Regions from separate parts of the Lelliottia sp. genome, predicted to be linked through region 4. Evidence: predicted binding sites of a transcription regulator. Region 4 holds the regulator's gene; each other region holds the start of a gene.
The links. The regulator CRP, encoded in region 4, controls carbon source genes, mostly activating them, when cyclic AMP is high. The targets are predictions, from matches to a motif close to ATGTGANNNNNNTCACAT.

Region 1: a site for CRP is predicted at 5,299-5,316, ahead of hpt (hypoxanthine phosphoribosyltransferase). Genes of this name have one in related genera too.
Region 2: a site for CRP is predicted at 845-862, ahead of ACKI5T_RS03800 (enolase C-terminal domain-like protein). Genes of this name have one in related genera too.
Region 3: a site for CRP is predicted at 1,926-1,943, ahead of ACKI5T_RS05995 (ABC-F family ATPase). Genes of this name have one in related genera too.

What each region holds. Positions count from the first base shown of each region.
Region 1 is NZ_JAZQNX010000010.1:212,604-220,207, forward strand. Features, by position in the region: gene speE (polyamine aminopropyltransferase) at 1-572, opposite strand, end outside; gene ACKI5T_RS08775 (YacC family pilotin-like protein) at 689-1,036, opposite strand; gene cueO (multicopper oxidase CueO) at 1,182-2,756, shown strand; gene ACKI5T_RS08785 (glucose/quinate/shikimate family membrane-bound PQQ-dependent dehydrogenase) at 2,848-5,238, opposite strand; gene hpt (hypoxanthine phosphoribosyltransferase) at 5,445-5,981, shown strand; gene can (carbonate dehydratase) at 6,024-6,686, opposite strand; gene ACKI5T_RS08800 (ABC transporter ATP-binding protein) at 6,794-7,604, shown strand, end outside.
Region 2 is NZ_JAZQNX010000005.1:276,540-284,143, forward strand. Features, by position in the region: gene ACKI5T_RS03795 (PTS transporter subunit EIIC) at 1-762, opposite strand, end outside; gene ACKI5T_RS03800 (enolase C-terminal domain-like protein) at 1,041-2,240, shown strand; gene ACKI5T_RS03805 (GntR family transcriptional regulator) at 2,228-2,947, opposite strand; partial or broken gene ACKI5T_RS03810 (EAL domain-containing protein) at 3,042-4,603, shown strand; gene ACKI5T_RS03815 (DUF1428 domain-containing protein) at 4,641-4,994, opposite strand; gene ACKI5T_RS03820 (beta-galactosidase) at 5,057-7,604, opposite strand, start outside.
Region 3 is NZ_JAZQNX010000008.1:235,585-243,188, forward strand. Features, by position in the region: gene ACKI5T_RS05980 (PTS sugar transporter subunit IIC) at 1-45, shown strand, start outside; gene ACKI5T_RS05985 (GntR family transcriptional regulator) at 56-772, shown strand; gene ldtB (L,D-transpeptidase) at 820-1,740, opposite strand; gene ACKI5T_RS05995 (ABC-F family ATPase) at 1,963-3,558, shown strand; gene ACKI5T_RS06000 (TIM-barrel domain-containing protein) at 3,743-6,106, opposite strand; gene ACKI5T_RS06005 (MFS transporter) at 6,124-7,425, opposite strand.
Region 4 is NZ_JAZQNX010000028.1:69,986-77,589, forward strand. Features, by position in the region: gene ACKI5T_RS15700 (aspartate aminotransferase family protein) at 1-606, shown strand, start outside; gene ACKI5T_RS15705 (YccS/YhfK family putative transporter) at 603-2,690, opposite strand; gene crp (cAMP-activated global transcriptional regulator CRP) at 2,748-3,380, opposite strand; gene ACKI5T_RS15715 (OsmC family protein) at 3,690-4,094, shown strand; gene ACKI5T_RS15720 (phosphoribulokinase) at 4,140-5,009, opposite strand; gene ACKI5T_RS15725 (YheU family protein) at 5,040-5,258, opposite strand; gene ACKI5T_RS15730 (hydrolase) at 5,255-6,277, opposite strand; gene mdcA (malonate decarboxylase subunit alpha) at 6,558-7,604, shown strand, end outside.

The sequences.
Region 1 (7,604 bases), on a different contig from region 4:
TGAGCGACGAAGATCCCGCCGGGATTCAGGCAGCGTTTGCAGCCTTCGTAGAACGACGAGGTGAAAAGCGTTGCGCCAGGACCAATCGGATCGGTGCAATCGGAGATGATCACGTCAAACGTTTGATGGGTCTGATTCACAAAGTTGACGCCGTCGTCGATCACCAGCGTAAAGCGCGGATCGTCGTAGCTGCCTGCGTTGTGATTGGGCAGATACTGGCGGCAGAACGAGACGACACCGGCGTCGATTTCCACCATGGTGATCGTTTCGATAGATTTATGGCGAGACACTTCGCGCAGCATTGCGCCGTCGCCACCGCCGATAATCAGCACATGTTTTGCGTGTCCGTGCGCCAGTAACGGCACATGAGTCATCATTTCGTGATAAATAAACTCATCACGCTCGGTGGTTTGCACCACGCCATCCAGCGCCATCACGCGGCCAAATGCGGCGTTCTCGAAAATGATCAAATCCTGATGATCGGTTTTCTCGTGATAGAGCACGTTATCCACGGCAAAGTACTGACCAAACTGGTCATGCAGCGTTTCGTGCCACACTGTGTTATCGGTCATGAGCTGAACCCTCCTTTGTTAATATCTATTACACCCACGCAAAATGGGCGCAACATCATAGCGAACAAGAACCGCGCAAGCACGGCCATTATTTCAACAAAGGGGCGTCGGGAAGATTACTTTACGTAGGCGAGCAGGCTGAGCGAATCGCGGGCCAGCGCTTTGCATTTTTTCGCGACAGGAATGCCAATGCCGCTTAAATCGCGGTAACTGTCTTCACCGAGCGCCTTCATGTCAAAGCTATCGTAGTTGCTGAGATCCCATTGATTCTGCTGGGCAAAAAAGACCAGTGCGCGACGAATCTGCCCATTGGGTAAATTCTGGTAACCGCAATCGTTTTTCAGGAAAACGAAAACTGCCGTTAAATCGGCCATATCTTCCGCTTCATTTTCACTTAGCGCATAACTGTTCGCGCACATAGCCATCAGGCTGCCGAACAAAATTGTCCTGAAAAACGTCTTCATTGCTTCTACCACTGCATCACGGAAATTTAACGTTAGCATACTTGCGACCAGCGAGACGACCTTTATTATTGCCACTTTACTTGACCTTCCGGTTAGGGGAGGGTTTAAGCTCAAAATATCGCCTGCACGAAAAAAGGGAATGAACATGCAACGTCGTGATTTTTTGAAATATTCAGCTGTGTTGGGGGCTGCCAGCGCATTACCGCTCTGGAGTCGCGCCGCTTTTGCCGTCGACAGACCCGCATTACCGATCCCTGATTTACTGGCCGCAGATGCGCGCAGCCGCATTCAGCTCGTCGTACAGTCGGGAAAATCTGCCTTTGGCCCGCATAACGCCACCACATGGGGATATAATGGCAATTTGCTTGGGCCTGCTCTTCAATTACGCAGGGGCAAAGAGGTCACGGTTAATATTCACAACACGCTTGCCGAAGAGACGACGCTCCACTGGCATGGCCTGGAGGTTCCGGGCGACGTGGACGGTGGGCCGCAGGGCGTCATTAAAGCGGGCGGTCAGCGAACGGTGACTTTTACGCCTGAACAACGCGCCGCGACCTGTTGGTTCCATCCCCATCAGCACGGTAAAACGGGCCATCAGGTGGCGATGGGGCTGGCTGGGCTGGTACTGATTGAGGATGACGAAAGCCGCTTGTTGCGCCTGCCAAAACAGTGGGGCATCGACGATGTGCCGGTCATCGTGCAGGACAAAAAATTCACTGCCGACGGGCAAATCGATTATCAACTGGATGTGATGACGGCGGCGGTCGGGTGGTTTGGCGACACGCTACTGACCAACGGCGCGATCTATCCGCAACACGCCGCGCCGAAAGGCTGGCTGCGTCTGCGCCTGCTCAACGGGTGTAACGCGCGTTCGCTCAATTTTGCCACCAGCGATAAGCGGCCGCTGTATGTGATAGCCAGCGATGGTGGGCTGCTGGCCGAGCCGGTGAAGGTGAGCGAGCTGCCGATGCTGATGGGCGAGCGTTTTGAAGTGCTGGTGGATATCAGCGACGGCAAACCGTTTGACCTCATTACGCTGCCCGTGAGCCAGATGGGCATGACCGTGGCTCCGTTCGACAAGCCGCATCCCGTTTTGCGCATTCAGCCTCTGCTGGTCACGGCATCTGGCGAAATGCCAGACACGCTCGCCGCCATGCCTGCGCTGCCGTCCCGGGAGGGATTAACGCAGCGTAAACTCCAGCTCTCTATGGATCCGATGCTCGACATGATGGGCATGCAGGCGCTAATGAATAAATACGGCGACCAGGCGATGGCCGGGATGCAGCACGGGCAAATGATGGGTCATATGAATATGGACCACGGCAAGATGGACCATGGGAAGATGGCTGGAATGAATCACGGCGATCATCAATTTGATTTCCACAACGCTAACCGTATCAACGGCAAAGCCTTTGATATGGACACACCGATGTTTGCCGCCGCGAAAGGGCAGTATGAGCGCTGGGTGATTTCTGGTGAAGGCGACATGATGCTGCATCCGTTCCATATTCACGGCACGCAGTTCCGCATTTTATCCGAGAATGGTAACGCGCCCGCGGCTCATCGCACGGGCTGGAAAGACACAGTTCGCGTGGAGGGTGGGGTGAGTGAGGTGCTGGTGAAATTTGATCACGACGCGCCGAAGGAGTTCGCCTATATGGCGCACTGTCATCTGCTGGAGCATGAAGATACGGGAATGATGCTCGGGTTTACGGTGTAGACCCGCGTCGCCTGATGCCCTCACCCTGACCCTCTCCCACGGGGAGAGGGAACAGACATTAAAAAAGGCAACCGACGTTGCCTTTTTGCTTTTATTTCACATCGTCAGGCAGAGCATACGCGACAATATAGTCGCCCATCTTCGTACCAAACGAACCGTGACCGCCCGCAGAGATAACAACATACTGCTTGCCATCCACTTCATAGGTCATCGGCGTCGCTTGTCCACCCGCAGGAAGACGGCCTTGCCACAGCTTTTCACCGTTGCTCATGTTGTACGCGCGCAGGTAGTTATCTGCGGTCGCCGCGATGAACAGGACGTTACCAGCGGTGGAAATCGGACCACCCAGCATTGGCATACCCATATTGAACGGCACCGGTACAGGCATCGGGAACGGCATGCTGTCCTGTGGCGTACCAATACGTTTTTTCCACACAACCTGATTGGTTTTCAGATCCAGCGCAGAAATATAACCCCATGCAGGCTGTTTACACGGCAGGCCAAACGGCGACAGGAACGGGTTCAGCGTCACGCCAAACGGTACACCGTACTGCGGCTGAATACCCGCTTCTGTACCGCTACCTTTTGCATCTTTCGGCTGCTCCATCGGGTTACCCGGGCCGCGAGGGATAAGCTTAGAGACGAACGGCAACGCCATCGGGTTTGCAATCGCCACCTGACGGTTAGGATCAACCGAGATACCGCCCCATTCGAACATCCCCAGGTTACCCGGGAAGACCAGCGTGCCCTGCTCAGACGGCGGCGTGAAGATGCCTTCATAGCGCAGCTGATGGAACATCACGCGGCACACCAATTGGTCGAACATGGTGGCGCCCCACATATCGGCACCGGTCAGGTCTTTCTTCGGACGGAAGCTCAGGTCTGAGAAAGGCTGCGTTTTAGAGACATAGTCGCCTTTGGCTGCACCTTGCGGAACCGGTTTTTCCGGTGCCGGAACCACCAGTTTGCCGTTGGTACGGTCGAGTACAAAGATGTTGCCGGTTTTCGCTGGGGCATAAATTACCGGAACGGTTTTACCGTTAACGGTGATATCCGCCAGCGTCGGCTGCGATGGCATATCCATATCCCACAGGTCGTGGTGTACGGTCTGATAGCTCCAGGCCAGTTTCCCGGTCGTCGCATTCAGCGCCACAATAGCGCTGGCGTAACGCTCTTGCTCTGGCGTGCGGTTTCCGCCCCAGATATCTGGCGTGGTCACACCCATCGGCAGATACACCAGGTCTAGCTTCGCGTCATACGCCGCAGGCGCCCATGAGTTTGGCGAGTTGAAGGTGAAGGTGTGTTCATCCGACGGAATCGCGTTAGGATCTTTCGCGCCCGGATCGAAGGCCCACAGCAATTTGCCCGTGTTTACGTCGAAACCACGGATAACGCCGGACGTTTCGCGAGTCGAGAAGTTATCCGTGACCGAACCGGCAATCACAATTGTTTTATCGGTGATAATCGGCGGGGAGGTCGGCTCATACAGACCCGGGGTGGTATCCGGCATATTGGTCTGCAGATTCAGAATGCCTTTGTTGCCAAAGGTTTCGCACAGTTTGCCGGTTTCGGCGTTGATGGCGAACAGTCGACCATCGTTGACCGGCAGCATGATGCGACGCGGGCAATTAGCCACCACTTCCGGGCTGGCATTATCCGTGCGCGCTTCGTGATAGGACACGCCACGGCAGGTAATGTGCTGGAACGACGGATTAGAATTCAACTGCGGGTCGAAGTGCCATTTCTCTTTACCGGTCGCCGCATCAAGCGCAAACAGACGCTGGTGCGCGGTGCACAGATAGAGCATGTTGCCCACTTTGATTGGCGTCACTTCGTTGGTCAGTTCGCCCGGATCGTTTGGCTGCTTCAGGTCGCCGGTGCGGAACACCCAGGCTTCCTTCAGGTTTTTAACATTATCCGCGTTGATTTGCTTCAGCGGAGAATAACGTTGGCCTTCCTGGTTGCGACCATAAGCCGGCCAGTCACCGTCTGCAACGTCAGAGATCGCCGCAGCGGGTGTGGAATCTGCGCTCAGCGTGCCTTTCACTTCCTGCGGATCGTTAAATCCAGCCCAGGTTAGCATGCCGCCGGTAATCAGCAGGGAAACCACCAGCGCCGCAACTGCACCGCTAGAAGGAACCCTCAGACGACGCCAGACGAACGGCAGGATCAGCCAGATCCCAAAGAAGACCAGGATGTCGCTGCGCGGTGTCAGCGCCCAGAAGTCGAAGCCAACTTCCCAGACCCCCCAAAACATTGTGACAAGAAGCAGTGCAGCGTAGAGCCACAGTGCGGATCGTTTACCCTTTAAAAGCAGAACGGTTACGCCAACCATAACCAGACCCGCAATCGGGTAATACCAGGAGCCGCCTAATGCGACCAGCCAGACGCCACCGATCAACAGATAGAGTGCGCAAAACGCTGCGAACGCTGCTGTTAATGTCACCAGTAGACGTGACTGTTGAGTTTTTGTTTCAGCCATAGAAAAGTACTCTTCAGTTTTGTTAAAATTTTGATAGCAATTAATTATAGGTATTAACAAGTGTGATCGGAATCACAAATTGAGCTTTTAACAACTCATGCGCCAGGCCAATCCATTTGCTGGTATACTGCAGGGCTTGTGAATCAATGTCGGACGCCAGAGCATCCTCATTGATGGATTGGTTTTAAAATCATACGGTTAGTAAAATGAAACATACTGTTGAAGTGATGATCCCGGAAGCGGAGATCAAAGCGCGTATCGCTGAATTGGGTCGTCAAATCACCGAGCGTTATCAGGACAGCGGCAGCGAAATGGTGCTGGTGGGTCTGCTGCGCGGCTCCTTCATGTTCATGGCAGACCTGTGCCGCGAAGTGCAGGTATCCCACGAAGTCGATTTTATGACCGCCTCCAGCTACGGCAGCGGCATGTCGACCACGCGTGATGTGAAAATCCTGAAAGACCTGGATGAAGATATTCGTGGCAAAGATGTGTTAATCGTTGAGGACATTATCGACTCCGGTAACACCCTGTCTAAAGTGCGCGAAATCCTGAGCCTGCGTGGGCCAAAATCGCTGGCGATTTGCACCCTGCTGGATAAGCCTTCGCGTCGTGAAGTTGACGTTCCGGTTGAATTTATCGGCTTCTCGATTCCGGATGAGTTCGTGGTGGGTTACGGCATCGATTATGCACAGCGTTATCGCCATCTGCCGTATGTCGGCAAAGTTGTGTTGCTGGACGAGTAGACGAGAAAGGTAAAAGCCGGGTCAAGCCCGGTTTTTGCACACTTACTTATGATTGACGTGTTTTTTTGTCAGGTTAGACACGCCCTGACGATAGCGCTGTTCAAGCGTTTCGCGGTTAGTCGCGGTCACTTCCAGATTGCGCAGCAACCCGTCATGAATACCGTACGCCCAGCCATGAACTGACACCTTCTGCCCGCGTTTCCACGCTGAACGCATGATGGTCGAGTGCCCCAGGTTGTACACTTGTTCCATCACGTTAAGTTCACAGAGTGTATCCAGACGACGTTCCTGCGGCATTTCGCCCAGCAGTGAACTATGTTTGAACCAGATATCGCGAATGTGCAGCAGCCAGTTATCGATTAAACCCAGTTCCGGATTTTCGATTGCGGCCTGTACGCCACCGCAGCCGTAGTGGCCGCAAATAATGATGTGTTCAACTTCCAGAACGTCCACCGCGTACTGAACAACGGACAGGCAGTTGAGATCGGTGTGAATCACCAGGTTTGCAACGTTACGGTGAACGAACAGTTCACCGGGTTCAAGACCTGTCAGGCGTTCTGCCGGGACGCGGCTGTCGGAACATCCAATCCATAGAAAGCGCGGGTTTTGCGCTTGCGCCAGTTTTTCGAAAAATCCCGGATCCTCTTCTACCAGCATTTTTGACCATAGTGCATTGTTGCTGATGAGTGTATCTATGTCATTCATAGAGGTTAACGACCTGTAACCGAGTAATAGCGTTGCGCTAATATAGGGTAACTCGACTTTTATTGAAACCACACAACGTGTGTCAGAACTATAGGTAAGCGTATTTCATGACAATTGCACTGGAGCTTGAGCAGCTTAAAAAAGTCTATCCGGGTGGCGTTCAGGCGCTACGCGGTATCGATCTGAAAGTGGAGGCCGGGGATTTTTATGCCCTGCTGGGACCGAACGGCGCGGGGAAATCTACCACCATCGGAATTATCAGTTCGCTGGTGAACAAATCCTCCGGCAAGGTCGCGGTATTTGGCTATGACCTGGAAAAAGACGTGGTCAACGCCAAGCGCCAACTGGGGCTGGTGCCGCAGGAGTTTAACTTCAACCCCTTTGAAACCGTGCAGCAGATTGTGGTCAATCAGGCGGGGTATTATGGCGTCGAACGTCAAGAAGCTATCGCGCGCGGCGAAAAGTATCTTAAACAGCTCGATCTGTGGGAAAAACGCGACGAACGTGCGCGGATGTTATCCGGCGGGATGAAGCGCCGTTTGATGATCGCACGTGCGCTGATGCACGAACCAAAACTATTGATTCTGGATGAGCCGACAGCAGGCGTGGATATCGAACTTCGTCGCTCAATGTGGGGCTTTTTGAAGGATTTAAACGACAAAGGCACCACGATCATTCTGACGACGCACTACCTTGAAGAAGCCGAAATGCTGTGTCGTAACATCGGTATCATCCAGCACGGTGAACTGGTGGAAAACACCTCAATGAAGAATCTGCTGTCCAAGCTGAAGTCGGAAACCTTTATTCTCGATTTGGCATCGAAAAGCCCGCTGCCCAAGCTGGAGGGCTACCAGTATCGTCTGGTGGATACGTCGACGCTGGAAGTGGAAGTCCTGCGTGAGCAGGGCATTAACAGCG
Region 2 (7,604 bases), on a different contig from region 4:
CGTGGGGGTGAACACGGTCTTCAGCACGTCCGGCATGATGCTATCGACCCAGCGGTGGATATAGCTTAAGGCCAGAATCGAGAAAATCACCGGGATCACACTGGAAGAATAGTTGAACACCGAAACAGGAATCGCATTGAGCAACCAGAGCGCGCTGACCGCCCCTTCCTGATGCGTTGCTAGCGCTTTGGCCGCATCAATCAGCGACGGATACATCAGGCACGCCGCGACGGCCGCCGCCAGATACTCATTGGTTTTGAAGATTTTCGCCGCCGATACCGCGAGGAAAAACGGCAGGAAATAAAACACGCCGCTGGCAATCAGATCGATAACCATCACGGTATCGCTTTTGGCGGAAACCACTTTCAGCGCAATCAAACCCGCCAGCAGACCTTTGATCATCCCTGCGCCAGCGATGGCCGGAACGATCGGACCAAACACGCCCGACACGGTATCCATAAACAGCGATATCAGGCTCTTACGCCCCTTGGTCGCTGCGGGTACCGCCGTATCGTTATTGCCCAGTACGGTGAGCATCTGCTCATACCAGGTGTTCACTTTCGGGCCAATAATGACCTGAAACTGATCGCTTTGCAGCTGCGCGCCCAGCACACCGGGCAGTTTTTTTATCTCGTTTTGATCGACTTTATTATCGTCAATGAGATCAAAGCGCAGCCGCGTCATACAGTGCCAGACTTTATTAATATTCCTCTGGCCGCCGACCAGACGAATAATATTATTGATCGCTTCGTGCGTCCCCATAAAGACTCCTGCCCGATGTTGTTGTCGTTTTAATGTCGCCATGAAGAATAATTAAAGCATGACAACAAAAAAAACCAATAAAATTAGACTTTGCTCACAATTAGCCAGCAGAAAGCCACATAATCGTAAAAGAGGACAAATTGGTACGGTTTTAAATTACATTTACGACAAATAACTGACCAAAATAAATAGTCAAAAAAACGGTTTACCCACTCACGATTTTAGGGTGATGATATTCGCCATAACTTATTCCCACAGTGCAGCAAAGGAGTTATTTCGTGACGCCTGTGATCATTAAAAATATTGAGTGTTTTATTACCCGCCCGGACCGACATAATCTGGTCACCGTCCGTGTGACCACCGAGCAGGGTATCACGGGACATGGCTGTGCCACCTTTCAGCAGCGCCCCCTGGCCGTCAAAACGCTGGTTGATGAATACCTGCAACCGCTGCTGATTGGGCGTGATGCGAACAATATTGAAGACCTGTGGCAGATGATGAACGTCAACGCCTACTGGCGTAACGGCCCGTTAATGAACAATGCCATTTCAGGCGTCGACATGGCCCTGTGGGATATCAAAGGCCAGCTGGCCGGTATGCCGCTCTATCAGCTATTTGGCGGTAAATCCCGCGACGCGATCCCGGCCTACAGCCACGCCAGCGGAGAAACTCTGGAAGCGTTATTTGCCTCCGTTGATGCGCTCATTGCGCAGGGCTATCGTCATATCCGCTGCCAGCTCGGCTTTTACGGCGGTACGCCATCCGCACTCCACGCTCCGGATAACCCCACGCCGGGCGCATGGTTCGATCAGCAAGAGTACATGAGCAATACCGTCGAGATGTTCCGCGCCCTGCGCGAAAAATATGGCTGGAAGCTGCATATTTTGCATGATGTCCACGAGCGATTGTTCCCGCAGCAGGCCGTGCAGCTGGCGAAACAGCTCGAGCCGTTCCAGCCCTACTTCATTGAAGATATTTTGCCACCGCAGCAAAGCGCATGGCTGGAACAGGTGCGTCAGCAAAGCTGCGTTCCGCTGGCGCTGGGAGAGTTATTCAATAACCCTGCTGAATGGCACGATCTGATTGTGAATCGTCGTATCGACTTTATACGCTGCCACGTCTCGCAAATCGGCGGGATCACACCGGCGCTGAAGCTGGCGCATCTGTGCCAGGCCTTTGGCGTGCGCCTCGCCTGGCATGGCCCGGGCGATATGACACCGATCGGCGTCGCGGTGAACACGCACCTGAATATTCATCTGCACAATGCGGCGATTCAGGAATTTATTCCTCGTTCTGCCACGACAAACGACGTGTTCCCCGGCGCGCCAGAAGTGAAAGAGGGATTTGTCTATCCGCCCGTACAGCCCGGTATCGGCGTGGGTTTCAACGAAGCGTTGGCGCTGGCGCACCCGGTGCTCTATCGACCGCACGAATGGACGCAAAGCCGCCTGCCTGACGGCACGATTCATACCCCCTGATTTTGACGCCAGGCCAGATTGTCGCGGTTGTACGGAATGACGTAGGTGCAGGTGTAGTTGATATCAATAATATCGCTCACCTCAAACACGCGCCCGCCATCCAGAATCCCGCGGTTATTGATATGCATTGCCGGGCTGCCTTTCTTGCAGCCCAGAATGACCGCCTGTTCACGGCCTACGCTCACCGCGCGATAGGTGGTCAGCATATGAGAAATGGTAAACCCTTTGCTCAGGACATACTGCTGGATTGAGCGCTCAATGGCCTGCTGATTCAGATCCGGGAAATCGGCGGCAGGCATACTCGACACTTCCAGCTGTACGGGCACGTCATCAACGTAGCGCAAGCGGCAGAAATGCCAGATAAAACTCTCCTCATCAATACCGAAAATCTGCTGCGCCGCGCGATCGGGGCGTTTCTTATGCAGGCTGATCATCCGGTAACGCATCTGATCGAAACGCTTTTCCGTGATCGAGTTATAAACCAGGGGATTATTACGCGCTTGCTCGTTGATCCAGATCCCCGAACCTTGCACAATCCGCACCACGCCAATGCTGACCAGCTTTTCGAGCGCCTGCCGAATAGTGAAACGTGACACACCATATTCTTCAGCGAGCTGTCGTTCCGGCGAGAGTTTGCGCGGGCCAGGCGTGGTGTCCTGATAAATTTTGCTCAGGAGATCTTGCGTCACAAATTCTTTTTTCTTCATTACTTTTCCCTGAATGAAATCAATCACCGCGGCATGCTATAAGATTATCATTTTGAGGCGATTTAATTCAGCACTGCAGAAAGGATAACCCTGCATGACAACCCGCCATTTGGTCAGCCTGGTGACTGGTGTTCTGATTTTTTCCGTGCTGATCCCCATCAGCCTGAGTGTTTGGCTCGCGCATCGCCAGGCAGAAGACAAATTTGTCCAGGATTTGGATCGCTACTCATCGCGCGTGCTGATCCGCACAGCAAAGTGGTTGATCAGGCTAAAGAAGCGTTAACGCAGATCCAGTCGTTTAACGGCCAGCCGTGCAGCTATCAGCATTTACTGGAAATGCGCCGGATCTCTTTCTCCTTCCGCTACGTTCAGGAAGTGATGTACGTCAATAACCGCCAGCCTGTGTGTTCCTCGCTGGAACAGGCCAGCAAAGCAACCGCATTTCCGCTTCCTATGCGCACCACGCGCGACGGCTATGATGCGTGGCTGACGCATCAAAACGATCTCGGCATTCAGCGCTATATGGCTGTGCTGGGTCTCGGAAATTATCTGGTGCTGTTGGATCCGGAATCGCTGATTGATGTCATTCCTTTCGGTGTCTGGCCGATCGAAGCCGCGCTGGTCGGTTTTGACAGCAATATTGTTTTTTCCAGCAGCAGCCCTCTCCCGCAGCACATCTGGCAGCAATTACAGAAACAGAATTTTGCGCCTCTGCAGTACCGGGGATCGATGTACGTCGTCAAATCTGTTCCTGATTTACGCATTGCGGTCGTCGCCTGGGCTTCTCTCGAGCCGCTCAAGGAGAGCTGGCATCAGCAACTGCTGTTCTGGTTCCCGTTCGGTGTTCTGGTCAGCCTGGTGGCCGCCGCCTTTGTGATGCGCCTTTTACGCCGCCTGCAATCCCCGCGCAATCGCCTGCTGGATGCGATACACGCCCGCGAATTTGTTATCCATTATCAGCCCATCGTGGCGCTCGACAGCGGCAAGATAACCGGTGCCGAGGCCCTCTCCCGCTGGCCGCAGCCAGACGGCAGCCTGCTCTCGCCAAACATTTTTATTCCGCTGGCAGAGCAAACGGGCCTGACGTCTAAATTAACCCTGCTGGTGATTGAAAAGGTCTTTGAGGATATGGGCGAATGGCTGCGCCATCATCCACATCAACATATTTCCATTAACCTTTCCCCGGCAGATCTGTTTTGCGTCGAACTGCCGCAGGTGCTGAGTCGCCTTCTGAATCACTGGCAGATTCAGCCGCAACAAATTGCGCTGGAGCTGACCGAACGGGGATTTGCCGATCCTACAGTGAGCGCGCCGCTCATCGCCAGTTTGCGCCGTTCAGGTCACCCCATCTATATCGACGATTTTGGTACCGGCTACTCCAGCCTTAGCTATCTCCAGGATCTGGATGTCGATACGCTGAAAATTGATAAGTCGTTCGTGGACGCGCTGGAATACAAAAACGTCACGCCGCACATTATTGAAATGGCAAAATCGCTAAACATGGCGATGGTCGCTGAAGGTATCGAAACCGAAGGGCAATTAGAGTGGCTACGTCGCCACGGCGTACAGTACGGGCAAGGCTGGTTGTACAGTAAAGCGCTGCCAAAAGGGGAGTTCATCGTATGGGCAGAGAACAATCTCGACCCGGGTGAATAAGTAGCCCGGCACGCGATGCGTCGCCGGGCGCGAACCATCACTCATCCAGTAACGGCATAAACCCGCCGTAGATCATTCGCTTGCCGTCGAACGGCATCGAATCCCCCCACTCTTTCATGCGTGGGTCGGACATCAGCTTTTTGTTCGCCTCATCGCGGACCTCTTTCGACGGGTATTCAATCCAGCTGAAAACGACTTCTTCGCCCTCTTCCGCTTTGACCGCCATGCGAAAATCGGTCAATTTTCCATCCGGAACGTCTTCGGCCCAACACTCAACAACCCGCGTCGCGCCAAACTCTTTGAACAGTGGAGCCGCCTTGGCCGCCATCTCGCGATAAGCCTCCTTATTTGCTGCAGGAACGGCAACCACAAAACCATCGACATACTTCATGAGTCAAACCTCCGAAGTGAGCGGGCGGCCACCAGCTGTGACCGCAACCGACAAGGTTAAGTTTAGTCCTGTCGCCAGCTAAACGCGTAACGCATCACTCGGCGTTGCAGGATAAATTCCGGCGACACACTTGGGCTCCAGGAGTCATCGCCGCCCACGCCCATGTGGAAGGCGTCGATATTCAGCCAGCAGCCCGGCTCTGCTTCCAGCAAATGATGATGGCTGATATCACGCAGCTGTTGCTGACTGTAGCGGCTTAATGAAAAGTGGAAATCGCCCTGCAGCTGATGGGTATCAAAAGTCAGTTCGCGCGTATCGCAGCGCAGGCCATTATCGGTCGGGAAAATATACGCCGTATGCAGCGCGTCGAGCGGCAACGTCCAGCGTCCCTGACGGGCAGCCAGCTTTCTGTCCGGGTAGTTCTCGTCCGGTCCCAGGCCCAGCCAACTTGCCGTTTGCGGCGTTTGTGCCAGCTGACAGCTCAGACCAATGCGCGCGGGCTGCGGAATATCATTTGCCACTTGCACCTGCACGTCACCATGCAGCACGCCAGCGCGGTCAATTTTCCAGACCTTACGGCTCAGGAACAGCGCTTTCCCGTTGAATTCCCAGGCATGCAGCGTGGTAATTGTCACAGCCTGCGCGAGTTGTTCTCCTTCGCAGATCAACAGACGCGGCGTGAGGTTGTACATACCCGCCGCTTTCCAGCGCTCAACCCACGCATTTGGATCAATACGCGTGACTTCGCTGACCCCGATATCATTATCGAGCGGCGCACGGGTGAAATTATCACTCAGCGGAGCGAGGAGCGTCGCGGTGCCGTTGTTCCACCATTGGGTCAGGTTTCCGCTGGCGCGGTCAAAGTGCCAGCGCTGCGATTGATGGCTGACCTCAAGCACAGCCTCTTTTACCGTCAGCTCTGGCTTCGCCGTTCCCACAACGGGCGGCGCAATATAGAGCTGCGCGGGCAGTTGCCACTGATCCCAGGCGCAGCGATGATCCGCCGGAGACCAGGCGGTCGCCGCCGTTTGGACAATATCCACATTCAGCCAGATTTCGCCTGCCGCCGCGGCAAATTCCGGCGCGTCGATTTCAATACGCTGCGTTTGCTGCGGGGCAATCGTCAACGCCACTTCCCCGCTCGCCAGCACTTCGCCGTCGCGGGCAATATTCCAGCGCAACTGCTCGTTATCACACTGACGGAACAGATAATCGCTATGCACGTCGACCACCAGAGGTGAGGTGCTGACCAGCGTAAAGGTGAAAAACTGCTGCGCGCGCTGCGCTTCAAACAGCGCCGGATGCGGTGTGCGATCCGGGAACACCAGGCCGTTCAGACAGAACTGACGATCATTCGGTGTATCACCAAAATCGCCGCCATACGCCCAGAAAGCGTTGCCGTTGTCGTCTTTTTTGGTCAGCGCCTGATCCACCCAGTCCCAGACGAATCCGCCCTGCAAGCGCGGGTGATCGCGAAACGCCTGCCAGTATTTTGCAAATCCACCAAAACTGTTTCCCATGGCATGGGCGTACTCGCACAGGATTAGCGGGCGCGTCTCATCCGGCATGCCGATCCACTTTTTCAGTGACCATTTCGGTACGGCTTCAAACGGTTGATCCTGATCGACACGGGCGTACATCGGGCAGACGATATCGGTCGCAGCGGTGTTCGCGCCGCCGCCTTCATACTGCACAGGACGCGTAGGATCGGTGGTTTTCACCCAGCGATACAGCGCGTCGTGGTTAGCACCGTGCCCGGATTCATTGCCCAGCGACCAGATGATAATGGATGGATGGTTACGATCGCGCAGCACCATGCGCGTCACGCGTTCGCTCATCGCGGGCAGCCAGCGCGGATCGTCAGCCAGACGGCTCATCGGCACCATGCCGTGCGTTTCAATATTCGCTTCGTCCACCACGTACAGTCCATATTGATCGCACAGCGTGTACCACAGCGGATGGTTCGGGTAATGCGAGCAGCGCACGGCGTTAAAGTTGTGCTGTTTCATCAGCTCAATGTCACGTCGCATGGTGGCTTCGTCCATCACCTGTCCGTTTTCCGGATGGTGCTCATGGCGGTTGACGCCACGGATCAGCAGCGGTTTGCCGTTCACTTTTAACAAACCGTTGCTGATTTCCACGCGACGGAAACCGACGTCGCAAGCCTCCACGTCGAGAATCTCACCTTGCCCGTCACGCAGTGCAAGGGTTAAGCGATACAGTTCCGGGGTTTCGGCACTCCACAGTGCCGGATCATTCACTGGCAACGTGACATTTAAACGCTCCGCCCAATTGCCACGCTCATCAATAATGGCTGAACCGGGTTTGGCGCTGGCCGTCGCGACTGATAGCCCGTCACGCCACAGGGTTACAGCCACTTCGCAATCGGCAAACTGCTCACCGGCGAGCGCCACTTCAACCTGTAATTTTGCGCGGTCGTAATCGGCATTCAGTTCCGTCACGGCATGATAATCCGCGATATGGGTGTGCGGTTTATGCAGCAGCGTCACGTCGCGGAAAATGCCACTCATCCGCCACATGTCCTGATCTTCGAGATAACTCCCGTCGCACCAGCGCAGCACCAGTACCGCCAGACGGTTGGTTCCCGGG
Region 3 (7,604 bases), on a different contig from region 4:
GAGCGAGTGGCGTTAAAAAACAGTGTGATAGCGGATCAATCATAAGGAAAAGGCGATGGCGGCGAAGTACATCACCATAGCGCGGGAAATCAAAAAACGCATTATTAGTCAGCAGTATGCCGCCAACGAACCGCTGCCCGACCAGTTTGCGCTGGCGGCGGAGTTCAGCACCAGTCGCATGACGATTCAGCAGGCCATGCGTCAGCTGATTGTGGAAGGGCTGGTGTATACGCGCCAGGGGCAGGGGACGTTTATCCGTAAAAACTTCCTGCAGCTGTCGCAGTGGGATCTTTCCGGCAGCGACTATTTTGGTGCGACCAAAACCTGGGAACATCTTGGAACTGTCAGCAGCAAAGTGGTGCATTTCGAACTGCGGTTTCCGAATGAGAAAGAGCAGTCTTCGCTGATGATTAATGTCGATACGCCAGTATATGATTTTATCCGTTTACGTTCGCTCAACGGCGAGCCGATGTCGCTGGATTCAACCGTAATGCCGCTGAATCTGGTGCCGGGGCTGAATAAAGCTCACCTTGAAAGCTCGGTGTTTCAGTACGTTCAGGAGACGCTGGGGCTGAAAATTATGGGATCGTATCGGGTGGTTCGTGCCTTAAAACCGACGGCGCTCGATATGCAGCATTTGATATGTGAACAAACCGACCCGGTGCTGGAAGTCGAGCAGGTTATCTATCTGGAAGACGGCACACCGCTGGAATATGCCCACTGCCACTACCGCTACGATCATGGCGGAATCGTCATCGTGAATAACGGATAATAAAAAAGCGGGCTAAAAAGCCCGCTTTTTTTATGTCGCGATTCGAATCAGTTCAAACGAACCGGCATCCCTGAGCGGTTCTGCACGGCCTGATCAACAACCGTCGCTTCAACGTCTGGCTGGGTAGTAACAGCCTGCACGTTGCTCTTCAGATTAATCGGTACGATTTCATTGTTATTAATCTGGTCTTCGCTGGTGGAGAGTGGGTTATGCACTTCAATGTAGCGGCTGCCATCCGGCTCGGAAGTGGCTTTGACAGGCTCATTGATGAACTGTACGCGCGTCCCGACAGGCACGTTCTCGAACAGGAATTTGATATCTTCGTTACGCAGACGCACACAGCCGTGGCTGACGCGCAGGCCTATACCAAAGTTGGCGTTGGTACCGTGGATCGCATACAGACGACCGATGTACAGCGCGTACAGACCCATCGGGTTGTCCGGGCCGGCTGGCACAACGGCTGGCAGAGGTTCACCTGCTGCGATGTATTCAGCGTGCATTTTCGCGGTTGGTGTCCAGGTCGGACCCGCTTTTTTACGTTCGACTTTGGTGGTCCAGTTCAGCGGGGTATCTTTGCCCAACTGACCGATACCAATCGGCAGAACGATCACGGTATTCGTGCCTTTCGGGTAATAGTACAGGCGCATTTCCGCGCTGTTGATCACGATGCCTTCATGGACGGTGTCCGGCAGAATCAGCTGCTGAGGAATGTTCAGCACGGTGCCCGCTTTCGGCAGATACGGGTCAACGCCCGGGTTTGCTTCCAGCATGTTGGACAGGCCCAACTGATATTCAGCTGCAAAATATTCCAGCGGCTGGTCGTTGCCTTCCGGCACGATAACCACCTGGTTTTGACCCACCAGACGGCTACCGTCTGTCGGCAGCGGATAAGTTACCGCAGAAGCGGTATTGCAAAAACCTACTACGGCTAACGCCGCCGCAAAAAGCGTTGATAATTTCATATTCATGTTATGCGAGGTATCTTTGCCACTCTGGCGATTAGTTGATGAGTCTGAGTCAGTGATGGGAGCGCATTATATGTGCATTCCCTTCCCCTGGGAATTCAGATGTGTACGAAATCACATTTTTTTCACTTTCGTTAAAGTTTAGCGGTTCGCTGCAACACGGGATCTCATTTAGGAATTGTGGCATAATGATGTGTTTATCACACTTTTTCGCAGGAATCTCCCGTGTTAGTTACCAGCAACATCACTATGCAGTTTGGCAGTAAGCCGCTGTTTGAAAACATTTCCGTCAAGTTTGGCGGCGGCAACCGTTACGGCCTGATTGGTGCCAACGGTAGCGGAAAATCCACCTTTATGAAGATTCTCGGCGGCGATCTAGAGCCAACGCTCGGCAACGTGTCGCTGGATCCGAACGAACGTCTCGGTAAGCTTCGCCAGGACCAGTTCGCCTTTGAAGAGTTTTCGGTGCTCGACACTGTGATCATGGGACACGGGGAACTGTGGGAAGTGAAACAGGAGCGTGACCGCATTTACGCTCTGGCAGAAATGAGTGAAGAAGACGGCTATAAAGTGGCCGACCTCGAAGTCCTCTATGGTGAGATGGACGGTTACTCTTCCGAATCCCGCGCGGGCGAACTGCTCCTCGGTGTCGGCATTCCCGTTGAGCAACATTACGGCCTGATGAGCGAAGTCGCGCCAGGCTGGAAGCTGCGTGTGCTGTTGGCACAGGCGCTGTTCTCTAACCCAGAAATTCTGCTGCTGGATGAACCGACGAACAACCTGGACATCGATACCATTCGCTGGCTGGAGCAGGTGCTGAACGAACGTGGCAGCACCATGATCATCATTTCGCACGACCGTCACTTCCTGAACATGGTCTGCACCCATATGGCTGACCTGGACTACGGCGAGCTGCGCGTTTACCCAGGCAACTACGACGAATACATGACGGCTGCGACCCAAGCGCGCGAGCGTTTGTTGTCTGATAACGCCAAGAAAAAAGCGCAGATTGCCGACCTGCAATCCTTCGTGAGCCGCTTTAGTGCCAACGCCTCTAAATCTCGTCAGGCAACGTCTCGTGCCCGTCAGATTGACAAAATCAAGCTAGACGAAGTGAAAGCGTCCAGCCGTCAGAACCCGTTCATTCGCTTCGAGCAGGACAAGAAATTGTTCCGTAATGCGTTAGAAGTAGAAGCGCTGACCAAAGGTTTTGATAACGGTCCTCTGTTCAAAAACTTCAATTTGCTGCTGGAAGTGGGCGAGAAAATTGCGGTTCTGGGTGCCAACGGCGTCGGTAAATCCACGCTGCTGAAAACCCTGGTGGCTGAGCTTCAGCCCGATCACGGTACGGTGAAATGGTCTGAAAATGCGCAAATTGGCTATTATGCGCAGGATCACGAATATGAATTCGAAAATGATCTGACCGTATTTGACTGGATGAGCCAGTGGAAACAGGAAGGCGACGACGAGCAGGTTATTCGCGGCATTCTAGGCCGTCTGCTGTTCAGCCAGGACGATATCAAAAAGCCTGCAAAAGTGCTTTCCGGTGGTGAGAAGGGGCGCATGCTGTTTGGCAAGCTGATGCTGGAAAAACCAAACATTCTGGTGATGGATGAACCAACGAACCACCTGGATATGGAATCTATCGAATCGCTGAACATGGCGCTGGAGATGTATCAGGGGACGCTGGTCTTCGTTTCTCATGACCGTGAGTTTGTTAGCTCGTTGGCGACCCGCGTGATTGAGATTACGCCAGAGCGCATCGTGGACTTCACCGGTAACTACGAAGATTACCTGCGTAGCAAAGGCATCGACGGCTAATTTCCCGTCGTCTTTCGCGCTGCAGATGCGTTGGTTTCACCTGTTCACCCCGGTCACTGACTGATGTAAGATTCCGGGGATTTGCAGATTTGTCGCCATACTGCAGCGCGAAATACGAGGGAAATCAACGTGTCCTTTTCCCTCTCCCCGTGGGAGAGGGTTAGGGTGAGGGCCTCAGACCGCTTTATAACACCCACTCACTCCCTTCAACGCCATTCACCAGCAACTTACGTTTTTCGCCCGCCGGTAACGACACTTTCAGCATATTCCACGCCGGACGATAATCACCGCGCGCTTCCACCTTCAGATTAATCGTTGATCCTTCACACACCATTTCCCAGTTCAGCCACAACGCGTTGCCTTTTTGATAACCCCAGCTTTCGCCGTCGTCTTCAAACAGCATGCCAGACGTCGTCCCCACGCCTTTCAGCGGGAACAATTTCAGCTCACGCGTATCATCTTTTTCAGCTGACACATGCGTAATGCGTTCGCTCAGTGGCAGACCCGCCCCGGCGCGCACCAGCAATGGCAGTTTTTCCAGAGGCGCATCGCGGGTAATCCACTGACCGCCGGAGAACCATTCGTGGGTATAAAAATCATACCAGCCAGTTTCGTTGTCAGGCAGCCAGAGGCGACGCTCACGTTGTCCCGCTTCGACGACGCTCGCGACAAGCACATCGCGGCCCAGCAGGAAGTCGTCACACTCTTCGAACGTCTGCGCATCATGCTCGTGATCGAGGAACGTTGGGCGCAGCATCGGCTCGTCGTCAGCGTGAGCCTGCCAGAGGAGGGTGTATAAATACGGCAGCAGCCGATAGCGCAGCTCGATGGCACCGCGAATGGCTGGCGTCACGCCCGGATACATCCACGGCTCATTTACCGTCTGATCGTCGTTCCACGAGTGAATGGTAAACCGCGGATGCATCACGCCGTTCTGTACCCAGCGTACAAACAGCTCAGCGTCAGGTTTATCTCCTGAGAAGCCACCCACATCGTGGCCGACGTTAAACAAGCCAGACAGGCTCATGCCCAGGCCCATGCGGGTGTTATAGCGCAGCGTCTCCCAGTTGGTCCGATTATCGCCGCTCCAGGTCTGGACGTAGCGTTGCATTCCGGCGCAGCCTGAACGCGAGATCAAATACGGCCTTTTTTCTGGTGCAAATTTCTGCTGCGCTTCCATCGACGCACGCATCATCAGCAGCGGCATCACCGGGCGAATGTGTTTGATCGCCATTTCCTGACCGAAGCCGTGACAGCGCGCTTCACCATCCCAGACTTCAAACTCGTTGTTATCATTCCAGGTGGAATCGATCCCCATTTCCAGAATTTGAGTCGTGACACCGTTCTGCCACCACTCGACCGTTTGGGGGTTCGTAAAGTCGAGGTGCGAGCCTTCGTCGTCCCAGAAGCTTGAGCGTTCTGGCGCATCGGTTTCTGAATCGCGGATAAAAAGGCCTTTTTCCGCCACTTCGCTGTAGCGCGGGTGATCCTGTAGCAGGCACGGTTTGATGTTCGCCGCAAGTTTGAGACCCGCGTCGTGGAACGCCTGAGTCATCACTTTGGGCTGCGGCACTTTGTCATAGTTCCAGTTAAAGACGTAGCGCTTGCCATTAATCGAGGTATACCCCGACGACAGCTGGAACGAATCGCACGGGATCGCGTGTTCTTCGCACAGGCGGATGAAGTTCATCAGCTGATTTTGCGCGTCGGGTGCGTCGGTGTAGTGCATGGTCGAACCGCTGTAACCCAGGCTCCATTTCGGGCCAAAAAGCGTTTTCCCGGTCAAGCGCACGAAGGCTTTGGTGACGTCCAGCACGCGTTTGCCGGTAAAAATGTAGTAATCAATATCACCCGCTTCGGCCTGCCAGCGGCGATAGGCGGTGTGGTAGTTGTCGATTTCGTTGCCCAGATCCAGCCAGCAACTGCTCAGGTTGTCGTAAAACACGCCGTAGCTCACGTCATCGCGGCGGGCGATGGTAAACGGAATATGCTTGTACAGCGGATCGGTGCTGACGGCGTTGTACCCCATCGCATCCAGATTGCGCATCTCATAGCGTTTACCGTTGCGCTGCAAATCACCGGCTTTCTCACCCAGGCCATAAAAGCGCTCATCTTTACGACGGCTCAGGTAGTGGGCCGCGCCGTCGCCGTGGGCGTTCAGCAGATAGGCACTTGTTGGCCGGTCATTCACCAGCGCCTGCCATTCACCCGCGTCATTGCGATAATGCCACTCCAGCCACAGCGGCTGATGCACGGTGACGCACAGCTGTTGGGTGGCAATCACCAGCGCGTCGTCCTGCTGCGTGAGCGTCCACGTCGGGCAGCTAAATCCGCTGAGATCTTCACGATGCCGGCCTTCCCACGGCACGTCCTGTTCTGGCGCAATGCTCCAGGTTTTCTCCAGCGCCAGCTCGCCTTTGCGCTTAATCAGCACGCGGAACAGATTCTCTTCCAGCACATACAGGCTCAGGTGATGTTGAGAATCAACCAGCAGTTCCAGATGATTCGCTGACTGCTTCGCCAGCGTCCAGTTTTTCAATGTTTTCATATGCAATACATCCAGTATCAGGCGCGCTTAGCGCGACGTTCAGCAATAAATGCGACCAGGAAAAATGCGCCAACAAGGTCAAAGAAACCCATGGCAATGAACAGCGGGTTAAAACCGATTTTGTCGGCGGTGACGCCGATTAACAGTGAGAACAGGAAGCTGGCGATCCAGGCCGCCGAGCCGCGCATGCCGTTGACGGTCGCCATCTGACCTTTGTCGAATGACTCCACCACGAGGGCGCTGAGCATGCAGGAGATGATCTGATGGCCGAACCCGCCGATAGAGATAAGCGCAATCGTGATATACGGGTCGCGGGTGATAGCAACCGCAGCCAGAGAAATCATTAAGAACGCGCCGGTCACGGAGCTGGCCACCACGGAGTTAACACGCGAGCAGCCGAAAAGACGGGTATAAAGACGGGTGAGATATCCGCTGACCACGCTGCCGAGATCGGCGGCCAGGAACGGCAGCCAGGCAAACATCGCGATCTGTTTCAGGTCCATGCCGTGTTCTTTGGCAAGATACAGCGGAACCCAGAAGCTCAGCACGGCCCAGGCCGGTTCGGCCATGAAAGCGGGAATGGCGATACCGTAGAAACGCTTATTTTTGGACACGGTTTTGAGCGCGGTCAGGAACGGCAGCTTAACGGCTGGTGGCTCGTTATCCTGCTTGATGAACGCCAGCTCGTCTTTGCCCAGATTCGGGTGCTGTTCCGGATTGTGGTAGAACGCCCACCACAAAATCACCCACAGCAGGGCCAGCACGCCGGTAAACATGAACGCGCCCTGCCAGCCGAACGACGCATGAGCAAAGTAAATAATGGGCGGTGCCAGCATCGCACCGATCGAGAAGCCTACGCCTGCCCAACCCGCAGCAATCGGACGCTCAGATTTTGGGAACCATTCGCCAATAGTTTTGGCGTTTGCGGGCGTAGCGGCGGCTTCCGATGCACCCATGAAGAAGCGCAGGATAGCCAGGTGCACCCAACTGCCCGCACCAGCGTGGAAAATACACATAAATGCCCAGATCCCAGCGCAGACCATAAAGCCAATTTTCAGGCCAATCACGTCGATCAGCCAGCCGCATAAGGGCTGGAAAATGGTATAGGCAATCTGAAACGCGCCGACAATCCAGGAATATTGCTCGGTGGTAATCCCCATTGTCGCTTTCAGCTCGGGTGCCAAAATGCCCAGGGAGTTACGGGTAATGTAGTTAACGGTGACGCCCAGCAAAAACAGCACCAGCACATACCAGCGCAGGTTTTTGATGACGCGGCGGGTTTTGCTTGCCACAACCGGAGTATTAATGTCCTGACTCATTTTCTCTCTCCACAAGACGGACGGTAGGGGGAAGGTACGTTTCGGTTGTCACACAGATTATTATGACGTTGAAAGTTATCTGTTTTTCACTTCAAGTTGATATGCAACTAGTATGGAAGTTGTGTGACAAGTTCACCTTATGGCAGAAAATGAGCGGGCAATAGTGGATTTTGTGCAAG
Region 4 (7,604 bases):
CCAGAGTTCCTGAAAGGCCTGCGTGAACTGTGCGACGAACATCAGGCGCTGCTGGTGTTTGATGAAGTGCAGAGCGGTATGGGGCGTACCGGCTCCCTGTTTGCCTACATGCATTACGGCGTGACGCCGGACATTCTGACCAGCGCCAAAGCGCTCGGCGGCGGCTTCCCGGTCAGTGCCGTGCTGACGACGCAGGAGATCGCATCGGCATTCCATGTAGGATCTCACGGTTCGACTTACGGCGGGAATCCGCTGGCCTGCGCTATTGCTGGCGCGGCGTTTGATATTATCAACACGCCAGACGTGCTGAACGGCGTGAGCGCGAAACGCGAACAGTTTGTGAAACATCTTCAGCAGATCGATGCGCAGTACGATGTATTCAGTGATATTCGTGGAATGGGACTGCTGGTTGGCGCGGAACTGAAGCCACAATACCAAGGCCGCGCGCGAGATTTCCTCCATGCCGCTGCGCATGAAGGGGTGATGGTCCTGAATGCCGGACCGGACGTCATGCGCTTTGCGCCGTCGCTGGTGATTGAAGCACAGGATATTGACGACGGTATGGCGCGCTTTGCCGCAGCCGTTGGGAAAATCGTTAAGGGTTAATTGGATTCGCGCCGCAACAGGCGCGTTAACCAGATACCGTGATGCGGGCGTTGTCGCCATGCCACCGACGAAATGGTGTGCATGGTGCTCAGATGTCCGAGTATGCGCTGTATGTGTTGTTCCAGCGTGCTCATCGGACCATAGGTGAGCGTTTCTGGCCCTTCAAGAATATTAATATCCCCCGATTCCCCCGGCGCGTCATATTCCAGGCGCTGCTGACACCGCTGCAACGCAATTTCACACGACTGCAAATAGCGCTGCGCCAGATCTGGCGTCAGCATCGTATGCTCACGCGCCAGCGTGGTCATCGCGTTGATATGTTCGACGATGAACTGGCTGTGCGTCACCCAGAGTTTCATATCGGCCAGATAGTGCGAATTAAAGCCCGGCTCTTGCATGGCCTGGTTAAGCGAGTTAAACAGCGCGTTATGAGCCTGATTGACCTTCATGCGCTGGTACGCCAGCGGTGACGGCTGCGGGTCGGCGCTGAGGATCAGGCGAATAGCCTGCTGGTCGGCCTCGAGCGCATCGTGAGCATTCTGGCGCAACAGCCCGCTTTGCCACTGTGGCCACAGCCAGACCATGCCGCCAAACGCAATCAGACAGCCAATCAGCGTATCCACCAGTCGGGCAACAATAAACTGTTCGCCATTCAGAGTAAGCAGTTGCAGGGTATACACCGCGGTGACCGTGAAACCGACCATTGCCCAGCCATAGTTTTTACGGATAAACAGATAGCTGACCAGCGTGATAAGCAGCATACCCGCCAGGGTGTAACCGTCCGGAACGTGGAAGTGCAGCGTGACACCCGCAATCACCAGGCCGGCAATAGTCCCGCCCGCCCGGTGCAGGATCCGCACGCGCGTCGCGCCATAGCCGTTCTGCGTCACGAACAGCACAGTCATTAAAATCCAGTAGGGCTTGGGTAAATGCAGCGCCACGCCCATCAGGCTGGCGATACTCAGCATCACGCTAATGCGCGCCGCATTTCGCAGGGCAGAGGATTTAAAAGACAGATAGCTTTTCAGCGCTGGCAGTAGCGGCAGCCGTTTCTGCTTATCCGCCATCAGGTCACGGGGATAGAGCGGACGTTGGGTGCGCAGCACGCGTGCGATGCGGCTGAAATGCCATGCGCAGAACTGCCCGACCGGGTTATCCGGATGCTGACGGGCGATTTTCTCCAGCGCGCCCAATGGCTTATCCATGGTAAAGCGCGTGGGGTAGCGGTGATAAAGAATATCGTCAGCCAGCACGCGCAGACGCGCCGCGACCGTCTGGGCATTCCAGCGGATCACCGCTTCGGCATGGCTGCGCTCCACCAGTTTTTGCACTTCCTGTGGATGATGCAGGCTGACGGAGATATGTTCCTGGAGATCCAGCCCTACCTGAAACGTGCGCAGCAGCCGTTTGTATTCATGATTTTTATTGGCCGCCAGCATGTGCAGCTGCTGATAGCACTGGCTGATTAAATCGACCACTTTTTGCTGACGCGTCAGCAGCGGCGGCAGCGCCTTTTCCGGGTCGGTGTGCTGCGTCAGCAGGGTGTATTTTGCTTCGCAGTAATCAGCGAGCTGAACGTAGAGCAGGCTTAAGGATTCGCGCAAAGGCTGCTCGCGCCACATCCAAAACCAGAACCAGTTGAATAATCCGTACCACAGCGTGCCGAACGCGTAGATCAGCAACGGTTCCCAGACGGGCATATTCCCGGCGAGGCTGAGGGTGAAAATCGAGGCAATTAGCGAAGCGGGGAGCAATCGGGCATGCAGAGAACTGATTTCCGCCGTCACGCCGAGCGTGAGTGCCAGCACGGTTAAAATCAGCGGCAAGGGGATATCGCGCGCCAGCAAAAGCTGTACTGCCAGGCTACATCCGGCAAAAAGCGATCCGCCAATAATCAGGCGTTTGAAAAAGCGTTTATGCGGCGTATCGAGACCGGCAATGTTACAGCAGGCAGGGACGAGGGAAAAAAGCAGACCGTGTTGCAGATGACCCAGAATCAAACCGACGGCCACGGGGAGACATAACACCAGCGTTTGCCGAAGTGCGTAGTTAACTTCCGGGTGATAGATCAGCCTGCGCCACATAGATGCCAGAGACAAAAACGGCGTGACACCTTGCGGTGGCACGCCGTTCGACCGGAATTAACGCGTTCCGTAAACCACGATAGTTTTACCGTGGGCGGAGATCAGGTTCTGATCTTCCAGCATTTTCAGGATACGGCCAACGGTTTCACGGGAGCAACCGACGATCTGACCAATTTCCTGACGGGTAATTTTAATTTGCATGCCGTCAGGGTGAGTCATAGCGTCAGGCTGTTTCGCCAGGTTCAACAGCGTTTGCGCGATGCGACCGGTCACATCCAGGAAGGCGAGGTTACCCACTTTCTCGGAGGTGATTTGCAGGCGGCGAGCCATCTGCGAAGACAGGCGCAACAGAATATCCGGGTTAACCTGAATTAACTGACGGAATTTTTTGTAGGAGATCTCAGCCACTTCACAGGCCGATTTTGCACGTACCCAGGCGCTACGTTCCTGGCCTTCTTCAAACAGGCCCAGTTCGCCGATGAAATCGCCCTGGTTCAGATAAGAAAGGATCATCTCTTTTCCTTCTTCATCTTTAATAAGCACTGCCACCGAGCCTTTGACGATGTAATACAACGTTTCCGCTTTTTCACCCTGGTGAATCAGCGTGCTCTTCGATGGGTACTTATGAATATGGCAATGAGACAAGAACCATTCGAGAGTCGGGTCTGTTTGCGGTTTGCCAAGCACCATGCGCTGTTATCCTCTGTTATAAGCTGTCACCAGAGTCATAAATCGCATCCTGACTCTGGGGTTGCAATCGAATTCTTCCCCGTACCTGGGAATTAGGCTGTCATAAATGTTTGCAGCCTGTAATGTTTGATGTCCTTTGCATACATGTGTAACGTCAATGTATTACTGTACCATCCAGAGTGTTTTAGCATAGCTTTTGCCGCGTGTCTCCTGGTGTCTCGCTTCAGCATGACGCAGGTCGTCTTCCGTTGCGAGAATTGTAACGCGCGGGTAATCTGTCCGGAAAAATGCAACGTCGGAGTGAATAAAATGCAAGCGCGTGTGAAATGGGTTGAAGGTTTAACGTTCCTCGGCGAATCCGCTTCAGGACACCAGATTTTGATGGATGGCAACTCCGGCGATAAAGCGCCAAGTCCGATGGAAGTGGTGCTGATGGCGGCGGGTGGATGCAGTGCCATCGACGTGGTCTCGATTCTGCAAAAAGGGCGTCATGACGTCACCGATTGCGAAGTGAAGCTGACATCAGAGCGTCGCGAAGAAGCGCCGCGTCTGTTTACGCACATCAATCTGCACTTCATTGTGGCCGGCAAGGCGCTGAAAGATGCCGCAGTTTCCCGTGCGGTGGATCTTTCTGCGGAGAAGTACTGCTCGGTCGCGTTGATGCTGGAAAAAGCGGTGAAAATCACGCATTCGTATGAAGTGATTGAAGCGTAAGCGTTGACGAGATTTAGCCCTCTCCCATGGGGAGAGGGAATAGGATCATTCGATCTTTTTGCCTTCCATCAGCCGTTGCACCAGCGGCATCATGATCAGCTCCATCGCCAGTCCCATCTTCCCGCCCGGCACGACCAGCGTATTTATGTGCGAAATAAACGAGCCCTGCAGCATCGCCAGCAGCCACGGATAATCAATATCTTCCAGATTACGGAAGTGGATCACCACAAAGCTTTCGTCGAGCGACGGAATCGTTTTGGCGGCGAAGGGATTTGACGTATCCACTGTAGGCACGCGCTGAAAGTTAATGTGCGTGCGCGAAAACTGCGGCGTCAGGAAGTTAATGTAATCTTCCATCGAGCGTACCACTGAATCCATGACCGCCTCACGCGAGTGGCCGCGCTCGCTGGTGTCGCGGGTGAGTTTCTGGATCCACTCCAGGTTGACGATAGGCACTACGCCGACCAACAGATCGACATGCCGCGCCACATCCTGTTGCGGCGTCACCACGCCGCCATGCAATCCTTCGTAAAACAGCACATCGGTCGGTTCCGGAAGCGGCTGCCACGGCGTAAATGTGCCCGGCACCTGGTTCCACGGCACGGCTTCGTCATAGGTATGCAGATATTTACGCGATTGTCCTGTGCCGGTATGGCCGTACTCGGCAAAGGTTTGTTCCAGCAAACCGAAGTCGTTGGCGTCTGGCCCGAAGTAGCTGATGTGTTTACCGAGATCGCGCGCCTTGCGGATCGCCATGTCCATTTCGGGACGGGTATAGCGATGAAAACTGTCGCCTTCTACCTCGGCGGCGCGCAAGTTGAGCTGTGCGAAAATCTTACGAAACGCGAGGCTGGTGGTCGTGGTTCCCGCACCACTTGAACCCGTAACGGCAATAACCGGATGTCTGGCGGACATAGCAACTCCCTGACTGGAATGATGAAGCGATCAGCCGCGAAACTGATTGCGCGGCATGATGTTGACGGTTTCGTGCAGTTCAGACCACACCAGCAACACCTCGCCATTTTGTAGCTGCCGTTTCACATCGGCGACCTTTTGTTCAAGCGAGCGTTCATGTTCACCATAATCGGTGCCTTCGCGTAATACAAAGCTTTCAATCAGGCTGTCCAGCGTTTCGGGAGCCAGATCTTGCCAGGGAATCATCATCGTGTTTTTTCCAGCCAGGGGGTTAACCAGTCGGGGATACGCGTTTCCAGCCACATTTTCGGACGCCGTAACGTACCGCCGATAAAACCAACGTGGCCGCCATGTTCGGTCAACTGGTACTGCACGTTAGACGGCAAATATCCCGGTGCCGGAATCGAATGGTGATCCATAAAGGGATCGTCTTTCGCATGAATAATCAGCGTCGGCTTGGTTATCTGATTCAGCAACGGCATAGCGCTGCACTGACGATAATAGTCTAGTGCGTCAGCAAAACCGTGGATCTTCGAGGTGATCAGATCGTCAAACTCCCGCAGACGGCGCATGCGCTTGAGCTGTTGCAGGTTGATCGGCAACGTATCGGGATAGGCTTTCAATTTGCGTGCCGCGTTGGCTTTCAGCAAATTCAGCAGATAGCGCTGATACACGCGCGAAAAGCCCTTTTCCATATGATAGCTGCACTGCTCCAGCATAAACGGCGCGGAGACGATCACCGCCGCATCCAGCGGCACGGCGTCACTCTCTTTTGCCAGCAGACAGGCCAGCATATTGCCACCCAGCGAATAGCCTACCGCAGCGGTAGGGGCCGCGCCGTAAGTCTTCGCCAGCCAGTGTAAAAACCAGGTGCCGTCTTCGGTTTCGCCGGAATGATAAATCCGCTCGCGGCGGTTTGGCTCGCCGCTGCATCCGCGAAAATGCATCACCACACCGAGCCAGCCGCGCGCTTTTGCCGCGTGGATCAGGCCGTGTGCATACGGGCTATGCAGGCTGCCTTCCAGCCCGTGGAACACCACCAGCCGGGGTTTATGCCTGGCCTGGTCGGGATCTTCGCTCCACGCTAAATCGACAAAGTCGCCGTCCGGCAGGTCGAGGCGCTGCCAGTGTGGGTCAAATTGCAGTTTACGGCGCAGGAGCCGTGGCAGCATGGTTTGCAGATGCGGGTTAGCGACGCCCCGCATTGGCACGAATTCGGCGCTCTCTTCACACGCGATATCAAAGTCTGATGGAATAATTTGGGTCATAACGATGCGATGTTCACTCTTGTCAGCCTTTACTATACCTGCCGAAGCGGATCCTGTTTACGAAAATGAGGCGGTGTTGACCTCCGATTCAGCTAATTCCTGCCTGAGCTAGCGTTTTTTTCCGAAACATTATCTGATCTTGATCATATATATTCATTCTGATTATTACTCTCAGGCTAATGATTCACCTCTACGCTTAATTGATGCCTTTCTCACCAGAGCGCACACTTTACTCAGCGTTAAGCAAATCAAAATGATGTGCTGAATCAGGAGGTTAATAATGTTATCTGGGCAAACGCCACCCCGGGTCTGGAACACACGCCGCACAGAGAAAGCGCGCCGTCTGGCTTCCGTTCCGGTGCAGGGCAAAGTACTGCCAACCGACGATTTCGTCGCCATGCTGGAAAAACTGATCGCCCCAGGCGACAAAGTCGTGCTGGAAGGCAACAACCAGAAGCAGGCAGATTTTCTGTCCCGCTCACTTGCTGAAGTGAACCCGCAAATCGTCCATGACCTGCATATGATTATGCCGAGCGTCGGGCGCAGCGAGCATCTCGATATCTTTGAAAAGGGCATCGCCCACAAGCTTGATTTTTCCTTCTCCGGTACGCAAAGCCTGCGCATTTCGCAGCTGCTGGAAGACGGTCTTCTCGAAATCGGCGCGATTCACACCTACATCGAACTTTACTCACGCCTCTACGTCGATCTCTCGCCCAATGTGGCGCTGATTGCCGGCTTTAAAGCGGACCGCAAAGGCAATCTGTACACCGGCGCAAGCACCGAAGACACGCCCGCGCTGGTTGAAGCCGCCGCGTTCCATGACGGTATCGTCATTGCGCAGGTGAACGAGCTGGTCGACGACGAATGTGACCTGCCGCGTGTGGATATCCCTGGTTCCTGGATTGACTACGTGGTGGTGGCGGACAGACCGTTCTTTATCGAACCGCTGTTCACTCGCGACCCGCGCCTGATCAAGCAAGAACACATTCTGATGGCGATGATGGCGATTAAAGGCATCTACGCAGAACATCAGGTCCAGTCCCTGAACCACGGGATCGGGTTTAACACCGCCGCGATTGAACTCCTGCTGCCCACCTACGGCGAACAGCTCGGTCTGAAAGGCAAAATCTGTAAGCACTGGACACTGAACCCGCATCCGACGCTGATCCCGGCGATTGAGAGTGGCTGGGTCGAAAGCGTGCACTGCTTCGGCGGCGAGCTGGGCATGGAAGAGTACATCCGCGCGCGTCCGGACGTGTTCTTTACCGGGGCCGACGGCTCGATGCGTTCTAACCGCGCTTTCTGCCAGCTGGCAGGCCAATACGCG